Regions from separate parts of the Paenibacillus sp. FSL H7-0357 genome, predicted to be linked through region 4. Evidence: riboswitches for the same ligand, from Rfam matches in the RefSeq annotation. Region 4 holds a riboswitch; each other region holds the start of a gene.

Region 1 (3,707 bases), 3.0 Mb from region 4:
TCTGCATCTTCATCCGTCCCCTCCATGTAAGCTGCTTCCTACATTATATAGGATGGTGAAGCGTTATCATAGCATTTGTGTCAAAAAAGTGGACGATTTCAACACTGAAATTTTCAATTTAATGGGACGTTGTGTTGTTTATCATAGACCATGCAATAAAATGGCTTATTTCCGGTTGGAGTAAGGCGTTCATAAGTATCCGTGATCATGAAGCCGCATTTTTGGTAGGTTCGGATCGCCCGCTGGTTCCAGGTCAATACTTCCAGATCAATCTCCCGCTCGGGATAACGCTTCAGCGCGGCCTGAACGATGGCTTCCATGAAAATGTGGCCAAGACCGTGTCCGCAAAGTTCGGGGCGCATTCCAATACCCAGCCTGACGACACCCTCCATCGGAAACAACTGCGCAAAGCCGCAAAGGATGCCTTGCCCGTTGACCACGGAAACATACTGGTCTCTGCGTAGCTCTGGATCGCCAAATTCAATGCCAAGCGCCTCCATTTGGGACCAAGGCATCCATTCGTAAATATTATAAGGCGCTTTGTAATTCCATGCGGCGATATCTTCGGCATGGCTGATCTCCATGGGAACTACATGGAATGTAACGGGGGAGCTAATCATAAGGCCACCGGCCTCCTTTCATGGGGAGCAACAGCACTAGCTATACCTAATTATATCCATAACTGGCCTGATTCGACTCAGAAATTTTCTGAAAGGCGGAAACTTGACAAAGTAGTAAAAATATTTTATAAAATGGAGGAAATTTGGGGGAGATTTATGTTTTGCGGATATTGAGAGGGGTAAGTAATTTTATAGACAAAAAAAACAGGCCCCCTCCAGATTTCGGCAAAAATCATGGAAGAGTGCCCGTTTTACGACAACTTATTGCACGTCATCATTGTCTTGGGAATCAGAAGTAACGGATTGGTAAGCATCTGTACTCATGATCCGTTTGGCGCCAACGTAGCGGTTGACGTAGTAGCTGTCACTCATCGTGCTGATGGTTACACCACGGGAGGATGAAGCATGTGCGAATTTGCCCTCACCGACATAAATGCCGACGTGGGATACACCTTTACCGCTTGTATTATAAAATACAAGATCTCCCGCTCTCAGATCATCCCGGGAAATGGCAGTACCCATTTGGTATTGGGAACCGGATTGGTGTGGCAAATTGATACCGATCTTATCAAAAACGTACATTGTAAATCCGGAGCAATCAAAGCCGTTGGTCGATACACCGCCGGATACGTATTTACTTCCGATGGTCTTGTCGATGACTTTATCCATTTTGGAATCCGCGAAAGCGCTTCCTGCTCCGATGGTAAGCATAATGGAAAAGCTAAGTACTGCTGCTGCTAACTTCTTCTTCAAAAGTGAATACCCCTTCCAAATGCCTACGAGGTTAGCTTAAGGGTTCGGTTGAAGGTCCCCTATGACCCCTCTGTGAATAGGAGGTCAATTCACCCAAAATCGGTTCCCCCGTTTCCCTAATGGTTAGGGAACTCGGCATGACTGTTGATTAGGATTAGCTTGTTAACCAATACATGACAAAACCTTTGTAAAACCCGATTCAATAATTACAAAAATGTTACTAAAAACTCACTGCGATAATTGTAACAAAGACTTCGCCAGTTGGCAATCACTTAAAACATATTAATGCATAATATTTACGCTTTTTAAGAGTTATCTTTGCTAAAAAGGTCTTATATTTACGCGCTGAGTAAGCTTTAACTTAGATTTGTTGGGATTTTTAGTAAAAAGGTGTTTCACAGACCTCAAATACGTGTAAAAGGTAGAATAAGGAAGACAAAAAGGAAAAACCCGGAAATGATTACGGCAATAATCAGTTTCCGGATCTCTATAAGTTACAATTATTTATTGGAGGATGAAATTCCTGAGGGATGTCAATCGTAAGCGATAGCTTTGTAAGCTGTTGTGCTCATTACTCGTTTGGCTCCAACGTAGCGGTTGGCCCAGTAGGATTGACTCATTGAACTGATAGTTACACCACGGGATGAAGAGGATTGGGCGAATTTTCCGTTGCCGACATAAATGCCGACATGGGAGACTCCATTGCCAAGGGTATTGAAGAATACCAGGTCGCCGGAACGGAGGTTATTCCGTGATACGGCGGTTCCAACGCTGAATTGTGCTTTGGAAGTGCGGGGCAAGGTAAGGCCAACATTCTTAAATACATATTTGGTGAATCCAGAACAATCAAAGCCGGCAGTGCTTATGCCTCCGGTTTTATACGTCGTTCCCAGTGTTTTTGTAATAACCGTATCCATTCTGGAGTCGGCGAAAGCGCTCCCTGCTCCAAGCGTGAACACCATCACTAGCCCTAATGCTGCTGCGGTGCATTTCTTCTTAAAATTATGACTTTTCAAAAGATGTACTCCTTCCAAGGCCTGCGAGGTTAGCTTAAGGATTCGGTAGAAGGTTCCCCTATGACCCCTCTAAAGCGAGATCAATTCACCCAAAATATGGTTCCCCCACTTCCCGGTGCCGGGAATTTGGCGTTTTATGCACCGAAACAGTGACGTATCGACAAGGTTAAATGCTTAAAGGCACATTCATTTACTTCAAATTAGTTTCAAAAGATTACAAAGTTGTTACTACTGGTACAGGCATCATTGTACCAGAGGATTTACAGTTTTGCAAATACCCTAAATCACGTTGTAACCAAAAGAAGAGTCCCGCCCTTTATCTGGGGCAGTGACTCTTCTATTATGCCAAGGGACTGGCGTAATTATTGTGGAAATGTTTTGCTGCACCAAAGGTGATACTGCCCCGCTATGCTCCACATTTTGAACAGCGTTGAGGGAAGCGGTGAAAATTGCCGGAACAGCAGTGCGGGCAGGCCTGGACAGAAAAGTGCGGTCACTCCGGAGAGCAGCAGCAGAAGCAGGCCGCCGGCGCCGAACAGTGCAGATATACAGGTGGAAGGGAGGATTACCCTAAGGCCAACCAGCAAGGAAGAGAACATGCCTGTTCCTCCGGTGAAGCCAAACTGCATGTACAGCAGCAGAATGCGGATCAGGTAGAAGTACAGGAGCCAGGCCAGAACATAAGGAACCAGTCTCAGCAGCAGGGTATAATCGAGAATACCGCTGAGGAGAAGCCCGTACATTTTGGGGAGAAGCCAATACAGCGGTGCTGCGGCCAGAAGCCATTCCGCTAGACTGAACAGCAGTACGGGGAGTCCGTAAAGCTTCATTCCGGGAAAAAAGAACATTCCCCGCTCCCCTTTGCGCTCCTGGTGCAGCTCATGCAGCAGCCCTGCACGGATAAAGGGGGAGCATAGCAGCCGTAGCGCTGAGAGGGCCAGCAGCAGCCAGAGCCAGCGCAGCACCCCGGGGTCTGTGCCCAATGCAGTCTGTCCTTCGATATAATACAGCAATCTGCCTATTCCGCTGCCGCCGGCGTGTGTATCGGGATAACGGAGCAGCACCGGGATGAGGGCTGACCTGACGAATCTGTACAGGAAATAGCCCCAAAGCAGCCGATAGATAAAAAGCAGAATCAGAATATAAAATTGCTCTTTCATGCTGTACCAGCCGCGGGTTATCGATCTTTTCACAATCCTTCACCTCACCAGACAAGAGTTCCGAGCAGGGTTTCAAGCAGCTTCGTTGCACTAAGCGTCCAGCGGGAGAGCGTCTTTCGCTCCAGCTCCGCCAGTCTAAAATTGTTGAGATGCTTACT
Region 2 (3,707 bases), 3.1 Mb from region 4:
TCCACCACAATTAATTCCTTAATCATACACGTTGCTCCTTCCTGTAAAACACAAAAAGAAGAGGATTCGCTCCCCTTCTTTTTGGCTAAAGAATGTATAAGTGATGAGCGGTAGCCCGTTCTGTCAGTGCTACACTCACTATAGCTTATAAACCATTAATTTGCAAAAGCGGACCACGTTAATTCAGCTCCGGCTTCACTGGACCGATCACATAAATAGTCCGGGACTTGCGGCCGAAATTACGGGCATGGCTCAGTGAATCGTAATAAACATCTAACTTGTTGCCTTTGATGGCACCGCCGGTATCCTCTGCTCGGCGAAACCCTAATCCCTCAATGTACACCCACCAGCCGATAGGAATTACATTCGGGTCCACAGCTATTGTCCGGCCTTCTGTTACACGTGTGCCAGAAGCCGTGCGGGTCCCAATGCCTGGTTCTTCTGAAGAATAGGCTGTCATCGACACATTTTTGATCATCTTCTTGTATTGGAAATCTACGCCTGCCTTGTGCACGACGTTACTGCTTTTTGCGGAAACTTTGGTTGTTTTGGATGCCGTACTTTTTTTGGAAGTTGTCACAGCAGCTACAACGGGCTTTGGCAGGGGCTTCGTACCAACATAAACAATTTTATGTTTGGTAACCGTCTGTACTTCCTTGCCAATCATGCGCATAGAGACCAGTTCTCCATCTTGGTAGACCTTCTCGATATGCTGGACCATGACGCCTGGTGCGCCTAACTGTGCCACTTTTACGGTCCCCTTGGTCAGGGAAGGATCTGAGGTCTTAATGACCTGGAATGGCAAATTTTGCTTCCGCTCCACAATCTGCTTGTTGATGCGGACAATTTTAATTTCCATGCCGGCCGATACTGTGGTGTCAAGCGAAGGGTATATCTTGTCACTGCTCTCCAGGCTTAAACCCAGTTTGCTAATGGCGTCACCGATAGTGTCTTCGGTGGTGTACAGCGTTTTTGTTGCTCCATCCGCAGTGAGACTAAACTTCTGCGCACGATTGATCACGACACGGTCGCCGTCCTGTATCTCATCACTAAGGCCAATAGATAATTCATCATGCGGCTGCAGCGAAATTTGTTCCTTAGCCAGCACATCACTGAGCAGCGCTTCGCGCGTTTCCAGCGTCTGTGCTTTCCCGTCTATAACTAAAAATATCTCTTTCTTGCTCTGACCGTGTACGTACAGCAGAATGAGCAGCGCGATAACGATTGATACCGCACCTGCAAGCGAAAGTAAGCGAGGATTCACTTGCTTCCACCGTAATGCGAAAGACCTGCTGGATGATTGCGAATCATGGGATACTTCTGGTTGGAATACGCCCACTCTCTCCATCCTCCTTACATAGCCCCGTCGTCAAGTTGTATATCAAGGTGACTGTATGATTGCTGACGAAACTAGGTTTGAGATTGCAACAGGATACGCCCGCATTGCTTCAGCGTTTCCTGCTCATGGATCGCCTGCCCGGCATAATTACTCCAGATACCTGTTATATAACAGTATGCTGGGAACATTCGCATTATTCAAAACAAAAAAAGCCCAAAAAAGAGTTCACAGAGGACTCTTTCGTGGCTTCTCCGGATGTCAGAATACGCGGGAATGTTTATGCACGAGGTTTCCTCTCTTACTTGCGCTTACGGGGTTAGCTGTCGGGTTCGGGCATAAGAGAGACGCCCTATCTTAGGTCACCCGCTCACGGCGGTTGCCCTCAAATTCACCCCAAAGACCACGTGAAGAAATCAAATAAATTCTGCGGCATTTCTGTGTTGTACTCTATGTACGGACATGCGGCAGGCATTATTGGTTCCCCCGTTCTCCATACGGAGACTCAGCGAGACGATCCATGATTCAGTGACTGTCACAGTAACAACAGCTCACTGCACTGAAAAGATGATATCCTGTTTTGATGCATGTTGTAAAGGACGATTCAACCACGTTTACGCAAAAAAATGATTAAAATATTGTAATATTCAGCCGTTTTTAAATTAAAAAAGTTTAATATATCGGCTATACTTCATTTTTCACCGCTTTTACTCCCGATTTCAGACAATCCCAAATCGTTCCAGTGCGTTCGCATACGTAATTTCCGCCAATTCCTGTAAATCAATCCCTTTTATTTCCGCGGCAGCCTCTGCTACTAATCTCACATGTGCGCTCTCATTTCGCTTGCCCCGGAAAGGGTGCGGTGTCAAATAAGGCGAGTCCGTTTCAATCAGCAATCGGTCCAGCGGAGTCTGGGCCAGCACCTCTTTTGGCACTCTGGCGTTCTTGAATGTAATCGGGCCGCCGAAGGATAGGTGAAAGCCTAAATCCAGGCACATTTTGGCTATTTCCCAGCTGCCGGAGAAGGAGTGCATCACTCCGCCTATTTCATCAGCCTTCTCTTCACGAAGAATCCGCACCACATCTTCATGAGCATCACGGTTATGAATGCAAATCGGCATTTTCAGTTCACGGGCCAGTCCGATTTGTTTGCGGAACACTTCATGCTGTACCTCTTTAGGAGAGGTATCCCAGTAGTAATCCAACCCAATTTCTCCGATGGCAACTACTTTTTTATGACTGCACAGTGAGGCAATCCACTCGAGATCCCCGTCCCTCATGTCTATGGCATCCTGCGGATGCCAGCCGACGGCTGCATAGATATAATCATAGGTTTCAGCAAGCTTCATGGTTGTTGGGATTGTTTCCCTGTTAAAGCCAATATTAATCATTTTGGTAACTCCTGCCTCGAGCGCATTGGCGATTACCTTTTCGCGGTCCTCGTCGAATTGTGGAGCATCCAGATGGGTGTGCGTGTCGAACAATTGCATGTTACATCCCCTTTTCTGTCATAATTTCTATGATGAATTCCAAGTATTTTTGGATTACTTTGCAAAGATTTCTGCGATAGAAGAAGGCAGAAATGGAAGGGCTTTCTGCAGCTTATCCTGTGGAAAATACAGGTGATAACGGCCGCGGTGAATTCCGCTGATGGAGCGTACGATATCTGAAACTTCAGAGATCTCCCTCAGTTTGTCATGGCGGTCAAGCAGCAGAATTTGCTTGCTGTCAAAGCCTTGTCCCGGACGAAACACATCATAGGGCAAATCTGTCGGAAAATCAATTTCCAGATCATAATCGGCATCTAGCCCTGCCACGGCAAAGCTGCGGCGTATTTCGTCAATCGTCTCGGAATCAAGGTTCTCCATCTCTACATATTTATACAGTTTACGATGAATAAACCGGCTGCACAAGTCGCTTAACAATTCATCCTTCTCCAAAGTCCACTGCATGAAGGCGGTCTGGATCATAGCTTCGTCCAGCAGCAGATATTGTTCCACCGTAACCTCTCCGCGGAACAAATCACCTAAAGGATCAATCATGAACCGGAATTCATAACCGCTCTGGTACAGCTCTTTGGCTCTGCGGAAAATTTGCCGCAAAATGATTTCGGAACTGCGTGTGACCGGGTGAAAATATACCTGCCAGTACATTTGATAGCGCGACATTAAGTAATCCTCGATGGCGTGCATCCCTGATTCCTTAACCACTACCCTTCCATGGTATGGGCGCAGCATTCTTAGGATCCTGTCAATATCGATCGTCCCATAGTTTACTCCCGTATAGTATGCATCGCGGAGCAGATAATCCATGCGGTCAGCATCCAGAGGGCCGGAAACCAAGTTGACTACAATTTCATGCTCATAAGTTT
Region 3 (3,707 bases), 2.5 Mb from region 4:
GCGTGAGGCATATAAATATTTATATTTTGAAAAAGGCATCTCCTTGGACCTCTGTCCAGGGGATGCCTTTTATTTGCCATTTTATATGGCCTTATCCTGGATTCGTTGAGACATCCGCCAGAAAAGAGACATTTCCGCTGTGGGAATAGATGACGGAATCCGCTCCAAGTCCTTTATAGACCAGTCTGGGATTCATCGAAGTCGTAATTACGTATATTGGTTTTGTCGTCCAGGTCCGGCACATCTGGATATACCGGCAGCATAAGGTCACACTGCTCTCGAACAGAAATACTCTGCCTACCGGAAAAGAGGGGCGGAACCATGTATTCTGATGATGTGTATCCACCACAAGATTGACCTCGATTCCCAGCTCCTCCAGACGCCGCTTCTCCGCCGCATTGTTGGCGATTCCTGCGATCTTGTAGCCTCTGAACTTTAAGATTTTGATAAAATGCTCCCCCGCTTTAGTCGGAGCGTTAATGAGTACATATTCTTCCGAATTCGCCATATCTTCCTCTCCTCCGGCCTAGGACTTCCATTCATTTCTCGTACGAACACAGCAAAAAACCACAAAGGAATTCCCTCTGTGGTCCAATTAGCGGTCACATTGTGCTCATCCTCTCTAATACGCTTACGAGGTTAGCTGTCGGATTCGGGCAGTGAGAGTCGCCCTACCTGTATCCATGCGAGCATTCTCTCGCACTTTCACAGGATTCACCCCATAACCGGCTCCGACTCTCACATCGGCTGCCGATTGTTGGTTCCCCCGCTTTCCATAACGGAAATTAAGCGGACTGCGTATTCGATTGTGTAGTAAACAGAAGTAATCATACTCTGGCGGTCACGGCCTTGTAAACCGCCAAACCTGCCAAAATAATGCATTTAGTAAACCCAATCCAGATCAGGTAGCGCTTACTTAAGCCTCAATCTCATCATTCCTCTTATTTACTCGGCTTATCAACGATTTGCGAAAAAGCATTCAGCGTTGTGATTTTATTCACCCAATGTTGAGTAAATTGCCTTTTGTGCTCTGATCACCCTAATTCAAAAGCAGTCGTATGCACGAGATAAAAAGCCGAAAACCGTTGATAAACACCCTTTTAGCGCATCTTACCGTTTCCTTTGCCAGAATTCCCTGAAAATCGGCTCAGAAGAATGTTTTTTCCTTTTTACAAAGCTCATGCGAAAAGAGTATGATTCGGTTTGAATCCAATGCATGAAATGCAATATGAACGCTGAATTCCCGCAGTGCGGGAAACGGGGGAACCATCAGGCCCGCAGGGCCTTTCCTGGAAGATAAGAATCTTTCTTGGGGTGAATCCGAAGGAGACTGTGGTCTCATTAGGTAGGGCGACTCTCACCGTCCGAATCCGACAGCTAACCCCGTAAGCGACTAGAGAGAACCTTGATCCGCCACGTTTTTGCGCCAGGTGTATTTAAGCCTGTACCAAAACCGCAGCAGAGGTCCTCCTCTGCTGCGGTTTTTTGTGCTGAGGCTGCAGCTTATAAATGGGTAGGAGGGAAAACGAAATGAACCAGCGCAGGCTGTTACGTATAGAAGTGTTTGTATTCGATGCCCCCTGGCCATTCCATCATGCCACGGAGTCATCCGGCAAATGCCGGTATGGTGTGCTGAAGCTTACGTGCAAGGCTGGGTGCAGCTGGGGAGCGGGGATACTGTCTGCGGAAGGCGATCATTTTGACGTCATTAAATGGAGCACCTTTCTGAGAAGTATACGCAATCACAGGCTGGAAGAAGCCATAGAAATTGTACAGCAGCTAGGTGCGCAGTGGGAGCCGGGTCAGCAAGAAATCGTGCAAACGGCCCTGCTGGATTTAAAAGCCAAGCTGCAAGGCAAGGTCGTCACGTCACATCTGCAAATGGTTCCCTATTCCCGTACAGCTGGGGCCGGCGGTACGCCCCCCTTCAGACGGATGTACTATAAACCTTCAAGTTCCCTGCTGCATAAAGGCAGCTGGCAGGAACCGGACATAGCCGAGCTAATGGACAGATCCATCGCTTATTTCTCCATCTTATAATTTCTTATTCAGAAAGGAACGTGAAGACATGCCAGACCCATTATCCCCGGGATGGACAGCTGCCAGCGGGTTTGCGGAATATGTCCAAAAGAACACCGGAAATATTTATGCACTCACCAGTCTGCTGCTGGGAGAGGGTGCCGTTGCTGAAAAGACTGCGATGAAGACCTTCACTGAGCTTTATACCCGGTACCTTCATGATGATTTCATCCCGCAGCCTTTCTCTCTGGATGCGTACCGGGAGTGCATTCAGCAATGCTCCCGGGCTGCAGAGGAGTGCAGCCTCTTTGTTTCCAATGGATTAGCCTGGGAGGATCAGATTGTGCAGGTGTTATGGTACGGCATGCTGCTGCCCCTGCCGGCAATCAGCACCATTCTTGAGCAAAGCGTGCCAGTGCTGAAAACCCGGCTGAGACATGTGCGCGAGCAAATGTGCCGGTTGGAAACGTTGCGGCCTGAAGCAAACTTGTTTGTTGTATAGCTGCGTATGGAATATAGCAACTTGTCAAAGCGCATGAAAAAGCCGCAGCATAGTGCTGCGGCCTTTTCTATTTATACTCAGCTCTTGCCCTTGCCGCCTTTGGCGAATCTCCAGGCCGCTGTACAGCAGCCCAGCAAGCCCACTCCGAGCATTAACGTCTGCAGCACACCCAGCAGGGTAGAGCCCTCTGGCTTAAGCATGCTGCTGAGCAGAATCAGCAGAATTGAAGCTGCGAGGATCGCGGGGATTTGATTGTTTTTTTTCAAGATTACCACTCCTTATTAAATAACATACACCATAAACCTTCACTGATCCAGTTTGGCTCTGAACTCCCGGGGAGCCGCAAAAAAGCCGCGGTTTCCGAACCGCGGCTTCCTCAGTAAAACCTATGATCACTTCTTAGTTTGCGCGTTTAGAATGTCTGCCAAAGATGATTAATGACGCAATCATACCGGCAATGCCCATTCCTGTCAAAAGCCCTTGAATGAAATCAAGCACTCCTCAAAAGGTATATATTGATGATTCCAATTAAATTTTGTAGGCCTTCATCGCTTTTCTGATCTCCTTGATGCTTGGGCGTTTGCCGTACATCAGCACTCCCGTGCGGTAGATCTTGGCGGCCAGCCAGCCGAACAGTAAGGTAGTTGCCAGTAAGATGAGAAGCGAGACCAGAATCTCCCAGGTCGCTACCTCGCCAACACCAATACGCAGCAGCATGCTGAGCGGAGAAGTGAATGGAACAAAGCTTGCTACCTTAACGAGCAGGGTATCCGGGACAGAGATGCTGAACATCGGAAGATATAAATTGACGAAGCCCAGCATAAGAATCGGCATGATCGCCTGGCCCAGGTCCTCGGTACGGCTGACAATGGAACCTACAGCTGCGTACATCAAGGCGTACAGGAAGTAGCCCAGAATATAGAGTACCAGTCCGTATAGAAGGATACTGATGTCCAGCTGCCCCAGATCAAGATCAAAATCGGTCAGGATACTGGCATTATGCGGAAGCATAAGGTTGGCAGCTACGCCTGCGGAGATAATCGCAATTTGCAGGATGCCGACCAGGAAGATGCCAATCACTTTGCCGAACATTTGCGTCAGTGGTGCAGCGCTTGTAATCAGGATCTCCATGATACGGGAGCTTTTCTCCGAAGTGATTTCGGCCGAGATCATATTGCCTGTCATC
Region 4 (3,707 bases):
TATGAATATCTGCATGAGGATTATATGAAGTATGAGCAGTTGGCCGCAGCGGCAGTGCCGGTCGCCTGTTTAAGTGGTGTAACGGAAGGGCAGCCCGGGCGGAGTGAACGTTACCGCAACGTACTCCAGCCTGCGGGCCTGGGAGACGAGCTCCGGGCTGCGCTGGTTGAAGGCGGTGGCTGCTGGGGGTTCTTAACCTTGTTCCGGTCGCAGCACGAACCTCCTTTTCAGGAGCGGGAGTGTGCGGTGATATCATCTGTTGTTCCGCTGATTGCCGGCGCACTCCGCAGCTATGCCTCCGAGCCCCCTCTGGGACGGATGGATACCGCACCGGAGGACAGTGGAATCATGATTCTGACGGACCAGCTGCTTCCGGTCAGCGCGAATAGTGCGGCCCAATATTGGATGAACCGTCTGCAACAGCTGGAACGGTTGGATCACGGAGTTCTTCCCCGGCCGGTCAATGCCGTATGCCTGAGGGCACTTGGCGAGAATACGGAACCAGGAGGCTTGCCTTCCAAGGCGAAATTATGCCTGCGTGTCGAGGATGGGGCTTACTTGACAGTTACGGCCAGCAGGCTTGAAGGAAGCGGCGGGAAGACGGAGCTGGCCGTTGCCTTTGTCTATGCCAAGTCCTCGGAGATCTTCCGGCTGCTGGCCGATGCCTGCCAGCTGACCGCCAGGGAGAAGCAGCTGGCCGAAATGCTCTCCCGCGGATTATCTACCAAGGAGCTGGCGGAGTCGCTGCATATTTCTGCGTACACCGTACAGGATCACCTGAAATCGATCTTCTCCAAGACCGGCGTATCCAGCCGGAGAGCGCTCATCAGCAAGCTGTTCTCACAGGGGATGGAATAGCCGGTAAGCACGCTAAACAAACAGTCCCGATGCTGATACAAGGGGACTGTGCTGGCTTTTATAGGAGCTGCGGGATCTGGGAAGTGAAAGCAGGATGGGTCCAGTGCTTCTCGCTGCCGGGAAGATCATCGAACCATTCCGCATCCGGTGGACATTCCAGGATCATAAATTTGCCGTACTCCTGCGCTCTGGACTGATGGTATTTCAGATAGGCCTTGCCGTCTTCAATCGCCAGTATCTCGATTTTGCCGGAGGAGTGGCTCATGGATAGACGGACTCTTTTACCCAGACCTGAGGTTCTGGCCTTGGCTTCCTCAACAATGTTGTAGACACGCTCCAGCGGCAGAACGAACTCGCGGTTGCCGGCAATGGGCCGGTTCACGAAGAAATAATAGGGAGTGACTCCGGCCCAGGACAGCCGGTCGAGCAGTTCTCCGAGTACCGCCGGATCATCGTTGATGCCTTTCAGCACCGGTGTTTGATTAACTACGATTGCCCCGGCATTATGAAGTGCTCTGAATGCTTGTTTGGCTTCGGGCGTAATTTCCCGGGGATGATTAATATGCGCCATGACGTAAATGCGTTTGTCCTCCGATGAATAGGTACGGATTAGTTCCAGCAGTTCTTCGTCCTGATAAATGCGCATGGGATTAAATACGGGAATTTTGGAGCCCAGCCGGATAATCTTCACATGGTCAATGGATCTCAGGCTTTCGATGATGAAGCGCAGCTTGGAGGTAGAGAGAATCAGGCTGTCTCCGCCGGTAAGCAGCACATTATTGATCTCAGGATGATTCCTGATGTATTCCAGCCCAGGAGCCACATCGGTTTGTGCTTCCTTCACATCATTGCGGAACAGGCGCTTGCGGAAGCAGTAGCGGCAGTAAGCTCCACACACCTCGGAGACAATCAGAAGGGCCGTTGTTCTGTATTTGTGCTGACATCCCGGCACTACATAATTCATTCCCTCATCGGATGCATCCCAGCAGCCGTACTCCGCAAGTTCACCTTCACTTGGAATGACGAGCCTGCGGATCGGATCACCCGGGTCATCCCAGTCGATCAGCGACAGATAATAGTCATTGACCCGAAAGGCAAATTTGCCGGTGATCTCCTTCAGCTTTTCTTTTTCCGTTTCAGACAGCATGGCAACCTTGTTGATATCCGTTATGTACCTTACCTTTTGCACTTGCATCTCTCCTTGGTCTCATAGTGTGAGAAGTAAGGGAGCCTTGAGGTCGATAGCCAAACTGCTGCCAGCAGGGTCATTAGAATACAAAAAAGAGACCCTTAGCAAGGGTCTCTGGTTATGAATATACCTAAAAAAGCAGACCCATCCACTACTGACGAGGTTAGCTGACGGACTCGGGTAAGATGGTACCCTACATTCTGTGAATGATTCGCCCCAAAAGACTGGTTCCCCCGCTTTCCTGCCCAAAGGCTGGAAATTAAGCGTAGGTAAAGTATAACCCGGGAAGTTTTGAAAAGTCAAAGCTAAACTTGCCCGCGGCAAGGCATACGGGGCCAAGCCAAATCAGCAGAGTAGAAATTTTTTTTGTTGTGGGATTGCCGGTCGTTTTGAAATGCTTCATACGCAGAGTCCCGGCCGCAAGGCATAGAAACGCGAAATCCTTTGTACAGAAAGGTTTTTTTGTTTTTTTTGGTGCAAACAGGAGCGACCGGGAAAACGCTTTTTTTAGGCTTGTCCCCAGTTTCGTTTTTGTGCAATTGTAACCGCCCTCATATGATGGAAGATAAGCTGCCCCGGTTGACGCGGCCAGAAAACCTTTGTTATGGTTTTTACAGACATACGCCAGCCGGAAGCATTTTTGGAAGCGGATTGCACGCTTTTGTGTGAGCTTAGCTTACCGGACTACTGTGAGGGAGATGGTTGATTTGATCAAAGGGATTATATTTGATTTTGACGGAACGATTATCGACACGGAAACAGCTTGGTACACCGCTTTTAGCGAAGCCTATGGAGAGCATGGGGTAGACCTGTCGCTGGAACAGTATTCTACTTGCATAGGCACCAGCCTTAACAGTTTTAATCCCTACGAATATTTGATGACTGACCTTAAGCTGCCTATCGACCGGATGGCATTCAGAACAGCGGTCCAGCAGAGGCACAGCAAGCTGATGGAGCTCGAACAGATGCGGCCGGGAATTCAGCAATATCTGGATGCTGCCCAGGACGCCGGACTGCGGATTGGCCTTGCTTCCAGCTCCTCTATGGACTGGGTGGAACGGCATTTGGAGCTGCTGGGCATACGCGATTATTTCGAGAGCATCCGCACCTCCGATCATGTGGAGAAGGTGAAGCCTGATCCGGAGTTGTATAACCAGGTCATGTCCTCTCTTGACATTAAACCACATGAGGCAGTCGCTATTGAGGATTCGCCAAACGGCGCAAGAGCTGCGACTGCAGCCGGAATGTTCTGTGTGGTGATCCCGAATGCCATTACCCGTTTTCTTGAATTTGATATGCCGCATCACCAGACCGAAAGCCTAAGTCTTCTTGACTTCGATCACGTGATTTCCCGGAGCTGCTTCGAAATCTCTGATGTGCAGGTATAAATCACTACGGTGTACTAATTTTCTGCGTATAACAACTATGATTCGTGAAATTTTATAGAGTTGAATTTACTAAAGGGGGACACCGATTTGAGAGCCGTACATTTTGGAGCGGGCAATATTGGCCGGGGATTTATCGGTCCAGTGCTGTCAGACTCCGGTTATGAGGTTTGTTTTGTCGGAAGAAATAAGCTGAAAATCGCTCAGCTGCAGGAACGGGGGCGCTATCCCGTTACCCTTGCCAATGATGAGCGGGACCGCTTTATTGTGGAGAA

What was found. Region 4 has a riboswitch for cyclic di-AMP ahead of H70357_RS13230 (KamA family radical SAM protein). Riboswitches for the same ligand answer to the same signal wherever they lie in the genome.
Region 1: it holds a riboswitch for cyclic di-AMP, as region 4 does, so the genes downstream of both, H70357_RS00505 (C40 family peptidase) here and H70357_RS13230 (KamA family radical SAM protein) in region 4, are expected to answer to the same signal.
Region 2: it holds a riboswitch for cyclic di-AMP, as region 4 does, so the genes downstream of both, H70357_RS00140 (resuscitation-promoting factor) here and H70357_RS13230 (KamA family radical SAM protein) in region 4, are expected to answer to the same signal.
Region 3: it holds a riboswitch for cyclic di-AMP, as region 4 does, so the genes downstream of both, H70357_RS02580 (hypothetical protein) here and H70357_RS13230 (KamA family radical SAM protein) in region 4, are expected to answer to the same signal.

The regions. Positions count from the first base shown of each region.
Region 1 covers NZ_CP009241.1:101,835-105,541, forward strand. Annotated here, with positions in the region: gene H70357_RS00490 (c-type cytochrome) at 1-7, opposite strand, end outside; gene H70357_RS00495 (GNAT family N-acetyltransferase) at 114-620, opposite strand; gene H70357_RS00500 (C40 family peptidase) at 882-1,373, opposite strand; cyclic di-AMP (ydaO/yuaA leader) riboswitch at 1,379-1,521, opposite strand; gene H70357_RS00505 (C40 family peptidase) at 1,907-2,335, opposite strand; cyclic di-AMP (ydaO/yuaA leader) riboswitch at 2,393-2,531, opposite strand; gene H70357_RS00510 (hypothetical protein) at 2,752-3,582, opposite strand; gene H70357_RS00515 (M1 family metallopeptidase) at 3,594-3,707, opposite strand, start outside.
Region 2 covers NZ_CP009241.1:28,230-31,936, reverse strand. Annotated here, with positions in the region: gene rnmV (ribonuclease M5) at 1-26, opposite strand, end outside; gene H70357_RS00140 (resuscitation-promoting factor) at 179-1,339, opposite strand; cyclic di-AMP (ydaO/yuaA leader) riboswitch at 1,630-1,857, opposite strand; gene H70357_RS00135 (TatD family hydrolase) at 2,056-2,826, opposite strand; gene H70357_RS00130 (HD domain-containing protein) at 2,881-3,707, opposite strand, start outside.
Region 3 covers NZ_CP009241.1:576,795-580,501, reverse strand. Annotated here, with positions in the region: gene H70357_RS02585 (hypothetical protein) at 92-508, opposite strand; cyclic di-AMP (ydaO/yuaA leader) riboswitch at 614-802, opposite strand; cyclic di-AMP (ydaO/yuaA leader) riboswitch at 1,224-1,406, shown strand; gene H70357_RS02580 (hypothetical protein) at 1,531-2,040, shown strand; gene H70357_RS02575 (hypothetical protein) at 2,069-2,521, shown strand; gene H70357_RS02570 (hypothetical protein) at 2,599-2,787, opposite strand; gene H70357_RS02565 (ABC transporter permease) at 3,050-3,707, opposite strand, start outside.
Region 4 covers NZ_CP009241.1:3,094,070-3,097,776, forward strand. Annotated here, with positions in the region: gene H70357_RS13225 (helix-turn-helix transcriptional regulator) at 1-858, shown strand, start outside; gene H70357_RS13230 (KamA family radical SAM protein) at 917-2,053, opposite strand; cyclic di-AMP (ydaO/yuaA leader) riboswitch at 2,185-2,323, opposite strand; gene H70357_RS13235 (HAD family hydrolase) at 2,755-3,435, shown strand; gene H70357_RS13240 (mannitol-1-phosphate 5-dehydrogenase) at 3,523-3,707, shown strand, end outside.